4 regions of the Sedimenticola sp. genome follow, and region 2 is predicted to be linked to each of the others. Evidence: predicted binding sites of a transcription regulator. Region 2 holds the regulator's gene; each other region holds the start of a gene.
What was found. Region 2 encodes FNR, which switches genes on or off when oxygen is low (the NO sensors DNR and NnrR bind a similar motif). Its sites were predicted from a motif close to TTGATNTANATCAA; they were not measured.
Positions count from the first base shown of each region.

Region 1: a site for FNR is predicted at 2,178-2,191, ahead of ACQY5R_RS08295 (acetyl-CoA hydrolase/transferase family protein). Genes of this name have one in related genera too.
Region 3: a site for FNR is predicted at 1,612-1,625, ahead of ACQY5R_RS04110 (hydrogenase expression/formation C-terminal domain-containing protein). Genes of this name have one in related genera too.
Region 4: a site for FNR is predicted at 2,022-2,035, ahead of ccoN (cytochrome-c oxidase, cbb3-type subunit I). Genes of this name have one in related genera too.

Region 1 covers NZ_JBNKFS010000009.1:95,848-100,063, reverse strand. Annotated here, with positions in the region: gene ACQY5R_RS08300 (hydrogenase small subunit) at 1-497, opposite strand, end outside; gene ACQY5R_RS08295 (acetyl-CoA hydrolase/transferase family protein) at 803-2,080, opposite strand; gene ACQY5R_RS08290 (hypothetical protein) at 2,201-3,109, shown strand; gene ACQY5R_RS08285 (protein kinase domain-containing protein) at 3,138-4,216, shown strand, end outside.
Region 2 covers NZ_JBNKFS010000001.1:75,214-79,429, reverse strand. Annotated here, with positions in the region: gene ACQY5R_RS00425 (class I SAM-dependent methyltransferase) at 1-290, shown strand, start outside; gene rnhA (ribonuclease HI) at 294-731, shown strand; gene dnaQ (DNA polymerase III subunit epsilon) at 734-1,462, shown strand; gene fnr (fumarate/nitrate reduction transcriptional regulator Fnr) at 1,480-2,238, opposite strand; gene ACQY5R_RS00405 (CTP synthase) at 2,602-4,216, shown strand, end outside.
Region 3 covers NZ_JBNKFS010000004.1:160,434-164,649, reverse strand. Annotated here, with positions in the region: gene ACQY5R_RS04120 (sulfur globule protein CV3) at 554-853, opposite strand; gene ACQY5R_RS04115 (HyaD/HybD family hydrogenase maturation endopeptidase) at 994-1,491, shown strand; gene ACQY5R_RS04110 (hydrogenase expression/formation C-terminal domain-containing protein) at 1,655-2,107, shown strand; gene ACQY5R_RS04105 (hydrogenase small subunit) at 2,217-3,308, shown strand; gene ACQY5R_RS04100 (hypothetical protein) at 3,305-3,967, shown strand; gene ACQY5R_RS04095 ((Fe-S)-binding protein) at 3,964-4,216, shown strand, end outside.
Region 4 covers NZ_JBNKFS010000012.1:15,851-20,066, forward strand. Annotated here, with positions in the region: gene ACQY5R_RS09935 (class II SORL domain-containing protein) at 1-359, shown strand, start outside; gene ACQY5R_RS09940 (peroxiredoxin) at 441-1,037, shown strand; gene sfsA (DNA/RNA nuclease SfsA) at 1,258-1,974, shown strand; gene ccoN (cytochrome-c oxidase, cbb3-type subunit I) at 2,236-3,675, shown strand; gene ccoO (cytochrome-c oxidase, cbb3-type subunit II) at 3,691-4,216, shown strand, end outside.

The DNA of each region.
Region 1 (4,216 bases), on a different contig from region 2:
CCACCCCAGGAAGCGCAGGAGCCGATGGATACGATCGCCGCCGCACCTTCAGCCGCTTCCTTTACATGTTCCAACATAGTCTTGCCACCGATCTTGCAGTAGATGCCGCCATCCTTGACCGGTGTCGCCCCCTCAATCACCAACAGGTACTTGCCCTTGTTGGCTTTCATGGATGCCTGCTTGGCCGCTTCCACCTGATGTCCGGCCGCAGCGGCCAAGGTCTCATGGTAGTCCAATGAGATCAGATCAAGGATCAGCGTCTCAATGGTGGGGTGCTCGGAACGTAGCAGGGATTCGGTACACCCTGTGCATTCCTGACCATGAAGCCATATTACCGGCGGCCTCGCCTTTGGACTGGCAACCGCCTTGGCCATCGCCATCGCATCGCTGGTGGTCAGTCCCATGGTCGCAGCTACGCCGGTACAGAACTTCATAAAGTCCCGTCGCGATACGCCCAGTCTCTTCTCGAGTTGCTCGAAATTGCGCTCGTCGTTCATTAACCCCTACCTCAATTGTCGGTCCTGGAAGGTTAGTTATCTGGTATGTCTGTGCATCTGGCAGTCTCGGTGCCGCCATTCCAGGGGTAAGTACAATTTCCATGCCAAGGAAAAGGTAGAGTGGATTTTGATCAACGATTCATGGGCTTGGCAGGACATCTGACATATGTCAGATGCCAGTATCGGAAGGAGAAATTTCAGTAAAAACTATAAAGCGGTAACTTTGTTGTCATATTTAGAGCAAAAATCAGACATGACCATTTCCCACTCTTTTGCCCTGGAAATAGAGATACCATAATATTTCCTCAGCCACTCAGAGCACGAATGGCGTGCCACTGACGTGACAGCGATTCACGATCATCCGGATGGGCGATGGCTATCAGCGCCTCGGCCCGCTCATTCAGGGTCCGACCATACAGGTTGGCGACACCGTACTCGGTAACGATGTAGTGGACATGGGAACGGGTGGTGACCACGCCGCCACCCGGCTTGAGCGTTGGCACGATACGCGAGGCGCCATGGCGAGCCCGGCTTGGTAGGGCGATGATCGGTTTGCCACCTTCCGACAGCGAGGCGCCACGGATAAAGTCCATCTGCCCCCCAACACCCGAAATAATGCGGTGGCCGATCGAGTCGGCGCAGACTTGACCGGTCAAATCCACTTCGACGGCGGAATTGATGGCGGTAACGCGCGGATTCTTGGCAATCTCGTGAGGCGAATTCACCCAATCGATCCGCGCCTGGATGACCGACGGATTATCGTCAATAAAGTCATAGACCCGCCGGGAACCCATGATAAAGCCCGAAACCGTCTTACCGCGGTGGGTCTTTTTGCACGAATTATCTACCGCGCCGTTTTCGATCAGATCAAGCAGGCCATCCGACCACATCTCGGTATGCACCCCCAGATGGCGATGCCCCCGCAACGCCGCCAGCACCGCATCCGGAATGGCGCCGATCCCCATCTGCAGGGTGGCACCATCCTCAATCAGCGCCGCCGCATGCTCGCCGATTGCCCGCTCTACCTCCCCTAATCGGGGGCGCGGCACTTCCGGGATCGGGTCATCCACCTCGATGCAATGGTCGATTCGTGAGATATGGATAAAACCATCCCCATGCACCCGCGGCATTTGCGGATTGATTTGGGCGATCACAATTCGTGCCACATGGATTGCTTCCAGGGCCACATCGACACTGCAACCCAGGGTACAAAACCCCTGTCTATCCGGGGGGGAGAGATGCACCAGGGCCACATCAATCGGTCGTTCGCCGGAGCGGAACAGGGCCGGTATCTCAGAGAGGAAACAGGGTAGATAATCGACCCGACCGCCATCGAAATAGCCACGCATATTGCCACCCACGAACAGATTGGCGACCCGGAAACTCGCCGCAAAGTCCGGATCGGCATAGCGGGCCTCGCCAAAGGTGTGCAGATGCATCACCTCTACATCCCGAAGTCGGCCGGCATGGGAAACCAGCCCCTCGATCAAGCGCAACGGGGTCGAGGCGGCTCCCTGAACAAAGATCCGTTGCCCGGAATCCACGACTGACAACGCTTCATGCGCATCTTTATGTTGTTTCATATTGATTACCTGATTCCCAGTGTCGGATTTTAGGCGTAAAATTTGGCCGCGTGGCCGGTGGAGTGAGTCATTCTACTTCAGATTGGCGGTCGGTTAGATGAGCTAAGTCAGAACTGGAAAATGAGCAACAACCCTGAAAACGGCACACGCCGTGTCATCGCGGATAAAGAGTGCGTCTTTTACGACGGCTACTGGATCCGCTACTACCCCACCCCGGAAAACACCCTGGCGAATCGTAAAAAGCTGATTGACGATCTGACCCGGCGCGCCTTCCATCACACAGAAAGCGGCATCAACACCCCGGGTGAAAGGCTGGAAGAGGCGCGCGAAGCCTATGAGCAGGAGCATGACCCGGCACGTAAGCGGGTTAATGGAGCCATGCTGGCCGGCGCCCTGTTCAATCGTGCTTCCGACATCTTCAATGCCATCGTTGACCTGGAAGCCAAGGGCGTCAAGGTCAGCCCGGATAATGAGCTGATGGTCCGCTGCGGCGATTATTTCAAAGAGGCGCTGGAACTCGGCAAACTGGTCAAGCATTACAGCGGACACGAGGGTATCGACGAACTCTGGGGTGAGCCCTTCAAGGCGTTTTCCCAACCACTGGACCATCTGTTCGAATCACGCTATCGCAAGATCGCCCAATCGATGAAAGATATCGACCGCATCACCACACACATGGTGAACAGCTTCATCGATGACGGAGTCTTTGGCGCCGCCGTCCCCTACATCCGTAACTACTGCCGGGCCGCCAAACAACAGATCGAGCTGATCAAACAGGATAAGGCGCTGTTTACCGTCTGGCCCGAGTTTGTGGCCGCACGGGAGATGGTGGAACAGTTCTTTATCAACCTGCCGATACCTTCAACACCGGAAAAACAGCAACATATTGATCAAGGCGTGAAGCTGATCACCGCAGGAACCCAACTTATCACCTATCTTTCAGGGGCCAGGGTACCCATGCCCAAGAGCACCAGTGAGTTTCTGGAACAGTGCCAGTTTTTCGATATGAATTGGTCGGCCAAGCCATAAAGCCAATCGTTGTCCTGTTTCAAAACTTTTGATCAAGCTACCGGAGAGACCGGTCATAGACGATCTGACCCGTACAACGATAGGTAAATTCCAGATCCGCAAACTGCTCGGCAGGGGTGCGACAGCCTCGGTTTATCTAGCCCAGGACCCGTTCTCCGACAATGAAGTGGCGATCAAGATTGCCCATCAGAATATTTTTAACGAGCCGGTGAACGGCGCCCGCTTCAAGAAGATGTTCATCAACGAAGCCAGCCTGGCCGGCAAGCTGCGCCACCCCTATATCGTCACCGTATTCGATGCCGGCACCGAGCGGGACATGCACTATATCGTCATGGAATACGTCAACGGCTATACCCTGCGGCGTTATACCAAAGCGGAAAACCTGCTGCCGATCCATGACGTGGTGGAGATTATCTTCAAGTGCTGCAACGCCTTTGAATACGCCTTCGTCAATGGCTTGATTCACCGTGACATCAAGCCGGCCAATCTGCTCACCACCGGCGGAACCGAAATCAAGGTCACCGACTTCGGTACGGCCCTGTTGGCCGATTCCGATCTCACACAGGTGGTGGATGCGGTCGGCACACCCAGTTATATGTCGCCGGAACAGATCATGGGACACGAGCTGAGCCAGCAGGCGGACATCTACTCCCTGGGTGTGGTGATGTATCAATTGCTGAGCGGTAAGTTACCCTTCACCGCGGAAAACCAGTACGACCTGATCCAGAAGATCTCCCATAGCCCGCCGATCCCACTACGGGATGTGCGGCGCGACATACCCAAAGGAATCGTCCGCATCGTCGAGCGCTGCATCCGCAAAGAGGCGGCGGACCGCTATGACAGCTGGGCCGATCTGGCCTGTGATCTGGCAGCCGAGCATGAGCAACTGGAACACGCCTCCAATGTCGATGTTTCGGATACCCGTAAATTCAATATCCTGAAGACGCTGCCGTTCTTCCACGACTTTACCGACGTGGAGCTATGGGAAGTGTTGCGGATCAGCAAGTGGCGCCGCTTCCGTGAGGCCAAGACCCTGATCGATGAGGGCAAGATCGGCGGTTCCATCTTCATCCTCGCTTCCGGCGACGCCCGCATTATGAAGAACGA
Region 2 (4,216 bases):
GGGTTCACGACTGGCTTTCGCTGCTTGGATTTGAGATCAAGGCGGAGCAGGGGGTGATGTTCAGGCCGCCCCTCGGCCGGGAACGGATGATGCAGCGTCTGGGTTTCCTGGAGCGGATAGGTGAGCGCTTCTGGTCGCCGCTGTCGGGTGTCTATATGATATTGGCGGTCAAGCGGGTGTCGCGGCTGACGCCGATCAAGCCAGCCTGGAAGCTGCGCCCCCGGCGCATCCGGGGCGGCATGGCAGAACCCTCTGCGAATAATATCCGGCATACCAGGAGTAGAGATTAAGTGATTGAAAGGGTAGAAATATTTACCGACGGGGCCTGCAAAGGCAATCCGGGTCCCGGTGGCTGGGGTGCGGTGATGCGCTACAAAGGGAAAGAGCGGCATCTGTACGGAGGCGTGCCGGATACCACCAATAACCGGATGGAACTGATGGCCGTCATCAGCGCCCTGGAAGCACTGACCCGTTCGGTCCCTGTACGGGTGACGACCGATTCGAAGTACGTGCAGCATGGTATTACCGAATGGATCAAGAATTGGAAACGCAATGGCTGGAAGACCGCGGCGAAAAAGCCGGTCAAGAACAGCGATCTTTGGCAGCGCCTGGATCAGCTTGTGGCACAACACGATGTGCAGTGGTCATGGGTGAAGGGGCACAATGGCCACCCCGAAAATGAATTGGCCGATAGTCTGGCAAACAAGGGTGTAGAGGAGTTGGGTGTATGAGCGTGCGCCAGATTGTACTGGATACGGAGACCACCGGCTTGGAGCCCTCCCAGGGGCACCGGATTATCGAGATCGGTTGTGTGGAGATGGTCGAGCGTCGGCTGACCGGGAATAATTTCCATCAATACCTGCAGCCGGATCGGGAGATCGACCAAGCGGCGATCGAGGTGCATGGCATCACCAATGAATTCCTGGCGGATAAGCCGCGATTCGGTGATCTGGTGGATGATTTTCTGGCTTACATCGAAGGGGCGGAGTTGATCATCCACAATGCGCCGTTTGACGTCGGTTTCCTGAATCATGAGCTGCGGTTGTTGGGGGGGGATCATCCAACGTTGGATGCCGTCTGTAGCGTGGTGGATACCCTGGTCATGGCCAAAAAGATGCATCCGGGGCAGCGTAACAGCCTGGACGCACTGTGTAAGCGGTATGACATCAATAACAGCCACCGTGAACTGCACGGAGCGTTACTGGATGCGGAGATTCTGGCTGACGTCTACCTGATGATGACCGGCGGCCAGGGCGCGTTGTCACTGGATGCTGGGCGCGGTGAAGGGGATACGGCGGGGGAGCGGATTCAACGCCTGGATTCGTCCCGGCCCCGTTTGAAGGTGGTTAGGGCGAATGTCGAAGAGTTGGCGTTACATCAGCAACGGCTGGATATGATCGAGAAAGGGGCCGGCAGTTGTCTCTGGCGGCGTATGGAATCGCCTGAATCGGCCGATTCTTAAATCTGGGATGGATTCGCTCAGGTGGCTTGCTGTTCGCGCACGCCACTCTGGTCGCCGTGCACGATCTGTTTGATCCGCTCGATATCCAACAGTTGTATATGCTTACGCTCCACCTTCAGCAAGCCATCGTCCTGAAAACGGGTGAACAGGCGGCTGACGGTCTCGACCGCCAATCCCAGATAGTTGCCGATCTCATGCCGTGACATACTGAGATAGAAATCGGACGGAGAAAAGCCGCGGCGCTGGAATCGGCCGGACAGGCTCAACAGGAAAGAGGCCAACCGCTCCTCGGCATTGCGCTTGCCCAACAGGGTCAACATATCCTCGTCGTGACCGATCTCCCGACTCAACAGACGGTACATCTGGTGCTGCAGGCTGGGGATTGTACTGCTCAGCTCTTCCAGCCGGGCGAAGGGGATTTCGCAAACAGCCGTAGTCTCCAGGATCTTGGCGGAGCAGTGGTGGAAGCCGCTCTCAATGGCGTCCAGCCCGATCATCTCGCCAGGTAGGTGGAAGCCCAGAACCTGCTCGCTGCCGTCTTCGCCCGGGTCAAAGCTCTTGACGGTGCCAGTCTTGACGACATAGATACACTGGAAATTATCGCCCTGACGGAACAGATGATCACCACGGTGAAGCGGACGGTTGCGCTTGACGATATTGTCCAGCAAATCCACGTCTTCCGGAGTAAGCCCCATTGGGAGACAAAGAGAGGTAAGGCTACAGTTCCTGCAGGCAACCTTGATATTGTCGAAAGAGATGACCTTGTGTTCGCTCACTGGACTACCTGACTTCTCCGTAGGAAGGGATATTTTGCAGATTGCTTTGCTCTGGATCAAGTATCTTTTCCGGAGGCGTCCTGCAAAGAGGTGCGATGGAGATGATACTAAATGATTTTACCTCTGCCTGTCAGGTTGCCTGTCCCCTTATGTCCGGTGTGGGTTTCATGCCCGACCGAGGTGAAAACAGAATTTGATAGGTAAGGCGCCTCGTTTTGGTGCGTACGTGCCAGGGTTGGCCTGTGAAACGGTTCATGGAGAGCGATAAATAAGCGGCCTTTTGATTGAGGCTACAGCCTGTTTCGCGTACTATTAAACCCCGTCCTGAATGATTTCTTTCCTCCACCACAAGACATAGAGTCTATGACCAAATTCGTATTTATCACGGGCGGTGTTGTTTCCTCGCTGGGCAAAGGTATTGCCTCTGCCTCACTGGCCGCACTCCTGGAAGCGCGCGGCTTAAAAGTCACCATGATCAAGCTGGATCCGTATATCAACGTGGATCCCGGGACCATGAGCCCGTTTCAGCACGGTGAAGTCTTCGTTACCGAAGATGGCGCTGAAACCGATCTTGATTTGGGGCACTATGAGCGTTTTATTCGCGCCACCATGGGCCGCAATAACAATTTTACCACTGGACAGATTTATGAAAGCGTCATCCGCAAGGAGCGGCGCGGTGACTATTTGGGCGGCACTGTCCAGGTGATTCCCCACATTACCAATGAGATGAAAGACAGTATCCGCTTGGGGGCCGGCGATGCCGATATTGCCCTGGTGGAGATTGGCGGTACGGTGGGCGATATCGAGTCCCTGCCGTTTCTCGAGGCAATTCGACAGATGGGCGTGGAAATGGGTAAGCAGAATGCGCTGTTTTTGCATTTGACACTGGTGCCCTATATCCCCACCTCTGGCGAAATCAAGACCAAGCCGACCCAGCATTCGGTTAAAGAGTTGCGCTCTATCGGGATTCAGCCCGACGTGCTGCTGTGTCGTTGTGAGAGCGCACTGCCGGAAGGCGAGCGTAAAAAGATAGCCCTGTTTACCAACGTTCCCGAAGAGGCGGTTATCACCGGGGTCGATGCAGACAATATCTACCGGATCCCACTGCTCCTACATGAGCAGAAGATGGATGAGATCGTAGTTCGCCAGTTGGGGCTCAACGTACCGGCTGCGGATCTGTCCGAATGGCGGGCGGTAATCGATGGCCTGGAAAACACAGATGGCAGCGTGACTGTCGCTATGGTCGGCAAGTACATGAACTTGACGGAGGCGTATAAATCCCTTTCCGAAGCGTTGATTCACGCCGGCATCCATACTCACACCAAGATCAACATCAAATATATCGATTCCGAGCAGGTGGAGAAAAGTGGCACCGACTGTCTTAAGGGGGTCGATGCGATTCTGGTTCCCGGTGGTTTTGGTGAGCGGGGTGTCGAGGGTAAGATCGAGACAGTGCGTTATGCTCGCGAGCATAAGATACCCTATCTGGGAATCTGTCTGGGTATGCAAGTAGCGGTGATTGAGTATGCGCGCCATGTGGCGGGTATGACCGATGCCCATAGCACCGAATTCAATCGTGAGACACCCTATCCGGTTATTGCACTGATCACCGAATGGCTCAATGCGGATGGTGAGCTGGAAGTGCGCAGTGAAGAATCCGATCTCGGTGGCACCATGCGGTTGGGCGGGCAAGAGTGTCGGTTGGACGAAGATGGGTTGACCCGCAAGCTGTATGCCAGCGATACCATCATTGAGCGCCATCGTCACCGTTATGAATTTAATAATCAATATCTGCAGGTACTGGAGAAAGCGGGGTTGAAGATCGCTGGCCGTTCTATGGATGGCAAACTGGTCGAGATTGTAGAAATCAGCGATCACCCATGGTTCGTTGCCTGCCAATTCCATCCGGAGTTCACCTCCACACCGAGGGATGGCCACCCGCTATTCACCGGTTTTGTCCAGGCGGCACGGAAGTATA
Region 3 (4,216 bases), on a different contig from region 2:
ATTTATATGATATATCAGCTTTGCGTCAGGATCCGGAACTTGGAATTCCGGTGCGCACTGGCGGTTATTGCTTTTCTAAGTTTAAAACTTCACAACGTCGTTAAGGGTGTTCAATAACTACAGCGGTTTGGGGTGTATCCGGGTAATTCTGCTCTCATGTGCGACCCCTATATATAGTAGCTTTACTTTCCCTGTTTGGCATGAAAACACAATATGTTGTGTTTGGATGGGTGGAGATTATGGCGCTTGTTGACTTCTGTCAAGTCTGCTTATGCTGCATAAGAAAAGACTAATAAATTTTAAAAACAACAGGTTATAACTCCTCTATGGGTAAATAAATTAGATAAGTATCGGAAAAAAAAGGGAAATCAAAAAAACACAATATATTGTGCTTAAAGTGGACGCTGTTAACAACAACTAGTTATTTAGCGGATCTGTTGCGCGCCAGTGATAGGGTACAGGTTGGTTGCAAGAAGGGAAGGGATAGCCACCTGTGCCTCATGGTTGTTTGCCTGGCGCACAGGTGGCCGTTTTTGGCGCATATTCCCACTACCTACTTGTCTGTCCCTTCCGGTTTCGGTTTTACAGCCGGTTGCTGGGGGGCGGCAGGAAGATAGGGGGCCCCGTAGTAGGGGTAGTAGCCATAGGGGGCAAAACCATATCCATAAGGCGGGTAGCCGCCATAATAGGGATAGCCTCCGTAGTAAGGGTATCCACCCCAAGGTCCACCGGACCATGGGCCGCCCCAGTCGTCCCAGGGACCCCATCCCCAGAAGGCGTTAGCAGATAAAGGAGCCATAACCGCAGAGGTGGCTATGAGTGCAGCAGTAAGAAAGCGGCGTCTCTTATTCATATCATCCCTCCGATCTAGATTGTCTTTAACGAACTGTTGCAGGTTAAGGATAACGATTTAAGGTAAATTTGATTTTGATTGAGATCATTTAATTAGTAATAAATTATATATTAATATGTACCTAAGTAGTTTTTATCGGGATGGAAATCAAGGTGTCTGAACGGAGAACAACGCTGGTATTGGGGATCGGCAATACGCTACTGACGGATGAGGGGGTAGGCGTGCATGTCATCCGGCGACTACAGGAACAGTATCCAGACAGAGAGGATGCCGTTTTTATCGATGGTGGCACGCTCAGTTTTTCTCTTGCTGGCTTATTGGCGGAACATGATCAGCTAATTGTTGTGGATGCCGCCAGGACAGGTGGCACACCAGGTTCCATCGTCTGTTACGTGGAGTCTGAGATGGACCGTTACCTCACGGGCAATAGGCAAAGTGTCCACGAAGTGGGCCTCACCGACCTTTTGGATATTGCCCGTCTTTCTGATCATTACCCTGAAAAACGGGCATTGATCGGCATTGAGCCGGAAAGCCTTGATTGGGGTGAACAGCCATCCCTCGTGGTTGACGCAGCCCTGCCCGCGGCGGTGCAAACAGTGTTGGATTTGATCGATCAATGGACGCTTGGGCATCCCTGATTCTGTCGCCGTTCCGACCGGGTTTAATATGCCAAATTAACGTTGGCAGATGGCGGGTATATATTATTAAGTTATTGTTATTGAATGGATAAAAAAATATTCACGAAAGAAAAAGATAACATGATCTGGGTCATCAACCATTTCTCACAATAAGGATAGTCTTGTGTTAAAAGTAAATAAGCATATGAGCGTATTCGATCATAAAGCCGCTCAATCGGTAACAGGGACTGAAATGCCGGGGATGACACACAATACACTGCCACTGCTGAATGAAGTGCGTCACGCGCTCAAGCGGTTGGTACGTACCGGTGAACCTACCATCATTGACCTACGGGCTATTCCTTTCGGGCCAGGTGACGAAGCTCGCCTTCTTTCACTCCTGGGTGAAGGGGAGGTGGTAGCCGTGCTCGATGCTTTGGGCAAAACAACCGTCAAAGAGACCGGGTTCAGCGGCGTCTGGATTGTCGATCATTACAACACCGAAGAGGAGCGAATAGCCTTCCAGATTGAGGTGGTGGATATTCCGGATCTGCTACGTGCCCAGACGGATGACATGTACGAAAGCATGGGTAAATTAGAAGAGCTGTTGGATACCGAGATGGAGAAATCGACATAACTGTTTTGCCGAAAACGTAGAGAGATGGCAGCGGCCCTGCTGTTTGATCAGGACCGTGGTGAGAATAACAACAGTATTGACAGAGATCGTAATAGATTAGGGAGGTTACATGGCTGAACAAAGTACCCTGGGCGACAGCCTAAGGCGTCACGGGGTTACGCGGCGCGGTTTTCTGAAGTTCTGCACTGCAACGGCCTCACTGATGGCGCTGCCGCCAACCATGGTCCCGGCGATTGCCGAGGCGCTGGAAAAAGCCAAGCGTCCTTCGGTCATCTGGCTTTCATTTCAGGAGTGTACCGGCTGCACCGAATCTCTGACCCGCAGTCATTCGCCGTCGGTTGAGAGTCTGATCTTCGACCATATCTCCCTGGATTATCACCATACCCTGCAAGCCGCCGCCGGTGAGGCGGCCGAGGCAGCCCGTGAGGCGGCCATGCTTGAGAACAAGGGGAATTACATCCTGGTGGTGGATGGTTCGATCCCACTGGGCAACCCGGGGTACTCCACCATTGCCGGTGTTAGCAACCTGCAAATGCTGGAAGAGACGGCGAAGGATGCGGCGGCTATCGTGGCGGTAGGGACTTGTGCCGCGTTTGGCGGTCTGCCACAGGCTAACCCCAATCCTACCGGGGCGGTCTCCGTGTCCGATGTCATCAAGGATAAACCGATTATCAATGTTTCAGGTTGTCCGCCGATTCCCACTGTGATCACCGGCGTGCTGGCCCACTTCCTCACCTTTGGCACGATACCCGAACTGGATCAGTACAAACGCCCCAAAGTGTTTTACGGGCAGAGTATCCATGATCGCTGCTATCGACGGCCCTTCTATGACAAGGGTTTGTTTGCCGAGACCTTTGATGATAAAGGGGCTAAAGCTGGTTGGTGTCTCTATAAGCTTGGCTGCAAAGGTCCGATGACCTATAACGCCTGCGCCACCGCCAAATGGAATCAGGGAACCAGTTGGCCGGTGGAGTCGGGACACGGTTGCCTGGGCTGTTCTGAACCGCGGTTCTGGGATGCAGGCGGATTCTACAACGCACTCTCCGTGCCGATTAGCGACAATTCACAAACCGTCGCATTTGCGGCGGCCGCCGGTTTGGCGTTGGGCGCTGCCGCGGCTGGTCTCAACTACAAAACCAAGGATGAGGCAAAGAAGGCACATGGAACTGTCACTATTGATGATCTGGAGAAAACATCATGAATGAACCGATGGACTTTCTCATTTGGACCCGTGGTACGGCATTCAATATTGCCGTTACCATCTTTGTAATTGGTGTCATCTTACGTTTGTTTGAGATTATTTCACTGGGGCGTAAGCAGAATCTGGCCGAAGCCAAGGGTACCGAGTTCGGCCCGGGGATGAAGACCGTTCTCACTCGATCTATCCCCGATCTGGGCACGTTCAGAAGACAACCGCTTACCGTGGTCACTGGTTATATGTTTCACATCGGTCTGTTTGTCAGCCTGATACTGTTTGTCCCGCATATTCAACTGTTCCGCGCTACCTTCGGGTTCGCTTGGCCCGGCCTGCCGACACCGATAGTCGATGCGGCGGCCGTGTTGGCGATTATCGGTCTGTTGGCGGGACTTTGGCACCGCATCATGAATCCGGTGATGCGAAAGATTACCACCTGGGAAGATTGGTTGGTGTGGGGGCTGACTTTCCTGCCCATACTGACCGGCTATCTGGCTTATCACCGCATGGTGAATCCTTATGCCTTCGTTCTCGGTCTGCATATATTGAGTGTGGAAGCTTTGATGATTGCCTTCCCGTTCACCAAGTTGATGCACACGTTCACTGTCTTTCTTTCGCGCTGGTATAACGGCGCCATGAGCGGCCGCCGGGGGGTTGAGTCATGAGTGAAGCCACACTTGAACGGGGAATCAATGCCCTGAAAGAACAGATCGATGCACCGGTTGCCGCCTTTTTTTCCAGCTGTGTCAGCTGTGGTATGTGTGCCGAAGCCTGTCTTTTCTATACCGAAACGGGTGATCCAAAATACACACCCATTTACAAACTGGAGCCCTTACGCCGGGTCTGGGAGTCTGAATACACATTGGTGGGAAAGATAAAGAAGGTACTGGGTCTGCATAAGCCGGTAACCGATG
Region 4 (4,216 bases), on a different contig from region 2:
ACCAGATCGAAAAAGAGGCCAAGAAGGACTTTATCGATCGCCACTCACCCTTTATTCACTTTGCCGACAGTGCCGCTAAGGGAGAGTTGTTCAGCGTCACCGTCAGGATGGGCAATGAGTATGCCCACCCGGATGATCACGATCACTACATCCGCTCGGTACAGCTCTATAACGGCCAGACTTTGCTGGCAGAGGCCAGTTTTCCCCCCGGCACCCTGGGCGGTGAGGGTGCAAAGGGCCACGCGGAGGTCACCTTTAATGTAGTGCCTAACGGCAGCAAGCTGAAGCTGAGTGCCATGGCGTATTGCACCAAACATGGATTGTGGGAGAGCAATCCGGTAGAAGTGGCTGTCGCCTAACCCGGTCTGTCATATTTGGGTCTCCGGCAGGCCGGGGGCTTGTAGTCTGTTCAATGCTAATCGAAATTTGGAGAAAATAAGATGAGTGTACTTGTTGCCAAACCCGCCCCCGATTTTACCGCCCAGGCGGTGATGCCGGATAACTCTTTTGCCGACCTGACCCTGTCCAGCTACCAGGGAAAATATGTGGTACTGTTCTTCTACCCGCTGGACTTTACCTTTGTCTGTCCTTCCGAGCTGATCGCCTTCGATCATCGCCTGGAAGAGTTCAAAAAACGCAATGTGGAGGTGATAGGTGTTTCCATCGACTCCCATTTCTCCCATCTGGCCTGGAAAAATACCGCCATCAACAACGGAGGTATCGGCAACGTCCAGTATCCGCTGGTGGCGGATATCTCCAAGGAGATCACCAACGCTTACGACCTGAATACCGGCCCCGGTATCGCCTTGCGCGGCTCTTTCCTGATCGACCGTGACGGCGTGGTGCAGCATCAGGTGGTGAATAACCTGCCGCTAGGGCGTAATATCGATGAAATGTTGCGCATGGTGGATGCACTGCAGTTTACCGAAGAGCATGGTGAAGTTTGCCCGGCAGGCTGGAAGCAGGGTGAAGCGGGTATGAAGGGCTCTACCGAAGGTGTGGCCGAATACTTGGCCGAGCACGCCGAAACCCTGTAAATCTAATGGTGTTTATACTCGGGCCTCTCTACGGAGAGGCCCAAAACGGTTGGCCGACACGGAGTGTCCGGTCATCCGGTGTTATTGTATCTCCATGCATCGGGCCCATGAGCGACTTCAACCTCTGAAGTTGCGTTATAGATAAAAGGAAGTGGATGCTTCATCCCCTTGTCCTCCAGCGTCTGCCTAACCTCCTCATCACTCCCCGGGGCACAAGCCTATGAACTTTCCGGATCTGTTGGAAGGGCGCCTGATCAAACGATACAAGCGTTTTTTGGCCGATGTGCAGCTAGCGGATGGCCAAGTGGTAACTGCCCACTGCCCCAATACCGGTTCGATGAAAAACTGTGCCACCCCCGGTAGTCGCGTCTGGTTGCTGGAAGTCAATTCTCCAAAACGTAAATTGCCCTATCGTTGGGAGCTGGTTGAGGTCGAAGGGCGTTACCTGGCCTGTATCAATACCGGCCGGGCCAATGCCCTGGTGAAGGAGGGTATTGCCGAAGGCCGGATTGAAGCCCTGAGCGGATACGGAATAATTCAGAGCGAGCGGCCTTATGGCATTGAAGGGAGCCGAATTGATCTACTATTAACGGAACCCAGTCTGCCTGACTGCTATATTGAGGTGAAAAATGTCACCTTACTGGGGAAAAAAGGACTCGGCACCTTTCCCGATGCGGTAACCGACAGGGGAAGAAAGCATCTGCGGGAACTGATGGGGGTGGTGCGGGACGGTCATAGAGGTGTGCTGCTGTTTAATGTTGCTCATACAGGAATCCAACGTGTTGAACCGGCCTGGGATATAGATCCGGATTACGCGAACACTCTGGTGGAGGCGGTAGAAGCGGGCGTCGAAGTGATGGCGTATGCGGTGGATCTCTCAATCAAACAAATGCGTGTGGGGACTAGGCTGCCTTTCCATTTTGGAAAACCGTTTTAATGAATTCAATACGTAAATATATCAGCCATCACTAATATGATTTTTCATTGATGTAGGTCATTTCCCGCATATGGTCTATAAATATCTTTTTAAACAGTAACTTAGCCTTGATGAAATGCTGATAAACCGCAGATTGGAGCTTGACAAATATCACAACTAAGTGTCTTATAGCCCCAATTTTTACGAATAACCTGACTTATTGTCAGGTTTAAATTTCAGTATCTGGTAATTTTTTTTTAACTTGGTAAATAAGGGGGGTTCATGGACGCCGTAGCTGAACAGAAGTACGACCTGGGTGTTGTACGCTGGTTCACCGTCATGGCTGCAGTCTACTTGTTGGTAGGCGCTCTCGTCGGGGTATATATTGCCTCGGAGTTGGCTTGGCCGGTGCTTAATTTCGATCTGCCGTATATCACCTTCGGACGTCTGCGTCCGTTACATACCAACGCCGTCATTTTTGCGTTTGGCGGCTGCGTTCTGATGGCAACAGCCTTCTATTCGGTACAACGCACCTGCGCTGTCCGACTCTGGAGCGACAAGTTGGCCTGGTTCACCTTTATAGGATGGAACCTGATTATCGTTTCAGCGGTAATCACTTTGCCGCTGGGCATTACTCAGGGTAAGGAGTATGCCGAGCTGGAGTGGCCGATCGATATAGCCATCGCGGTAGTCTGGCTCTCTTTTGCCATCAATTTCATCATGACGATTGCCAATCGCAAGAGTTCTCATATCTATGTGTCGAACTGGTTCTTCCTTGGCATGATGGTGATGATTACCTACCTGCATGTGGTAAACAGCCTGGCTATCCCAGTGGGCATGTTTAAATCCTACTCGATCTTCTCGGGTGTGCAGGATGCCATGATCCAGTGGTGGTGGGGACATAACGCGGTTGGTTTCTACCTGACGGCAGGCTTCCTCGGCATTATGTACTACTTCGTTCCCAAACAGGCGGGCCGTCCCGTTTACTCTTACCGTCTATCGGTGATTCACTTCTGGGCGCTGATGTTCGGTTATGTGTGGCTGGGTGCGCATCACCTGCAGTACACCGCTCTGCCGGACTGGACCGGTTCACTGGGTGCGGCCATCTCGCTGGCCATGATCATCCCCTCCTGGGGTGGCGCGGTGAACGGCATGATGACCCTCTCGGGCGCCTGGGACAAACTGCGTACCGACTATGTCCTGCGCTTCCTGATCATGTCACTGGCCTTCTACGCCATGTCCACCTTTGAAGGTCCGGTCATGTCGATCAAGACCGTCAACGCACTGTCGCACTATACGGACTGGACGGTTGGCCACGTGCATTCAGGTGCACTGGGTTGGGTTGCCATGGTCGGTATCGGTGCCATCTACCATCTGATGACCAATGTCTTCCATGTGCAGATGTGGTCGACAAAATTGATCAATGCCCACTTCTGGACTGCTACCATCGGTACGGTGATCTACATCGTTGCCATGTGGGTATCGGGCATCATGCAGGGCCTGATGTGGCGTGCCTATGACGAGTACGGCACCTTGGCATACACCTTCGCAGAGTCTGTCGAAGCCATGCATCCCTACTATGCGATGCGTGCCGTCGGCGGCATAGTCTTCCTGGCAGGTGCCGCGCTCATGGTGTTCAACATCATCATGACCGTACTTCAGGCCAACGCTCAGGGCAGTGTGCAGCAGGCACGCTCCGCAACCGCTGCAGCGTCTGCATAAGGGGAGTTTAGAAAAATGGCAATGCAAGAAAAAATGGAAAGAAACGTCTGGGGCATGCTGATTGTTCTCGCCCTGGCGCTCAGTGTCGGTGGTATTGTTGAGATCGTGCCGCTGTTCTATCTGGACAGCACTATGGAGCACAACAAGAACCCCGAGATCGTGTGGCAACGTCAGGCTGGACAGACCCTGGCTGACCATAAACCGGGAGAAGGCATGCGTCCCTACAGCGCGCTGGAGCTGGCTGGGCGTGCTGTCTACATCCGCGAGGGTTGCTACACCTGTCACTCTCAGATGATCCGTCCCTTCCGTGACGAGAAGGAGCGCTATGGCCACTACTCGCTGGCTTCCGAGTCGATGTACGACCACCCCTTCCAGTGGGGCTCCAAGCGTACCGGGCCGGATGTCGCCAGACTGGGTGGCAAGTACTCCGACGATTGGCATCGCAAGCATCTGCGTGCACCGCGTTCCGTGGTACCTGAGTCGGTAATGCCCAACTATCCCTGGCTGCAGCACGCGGTACTGAATGGTGAGACCATGCAGT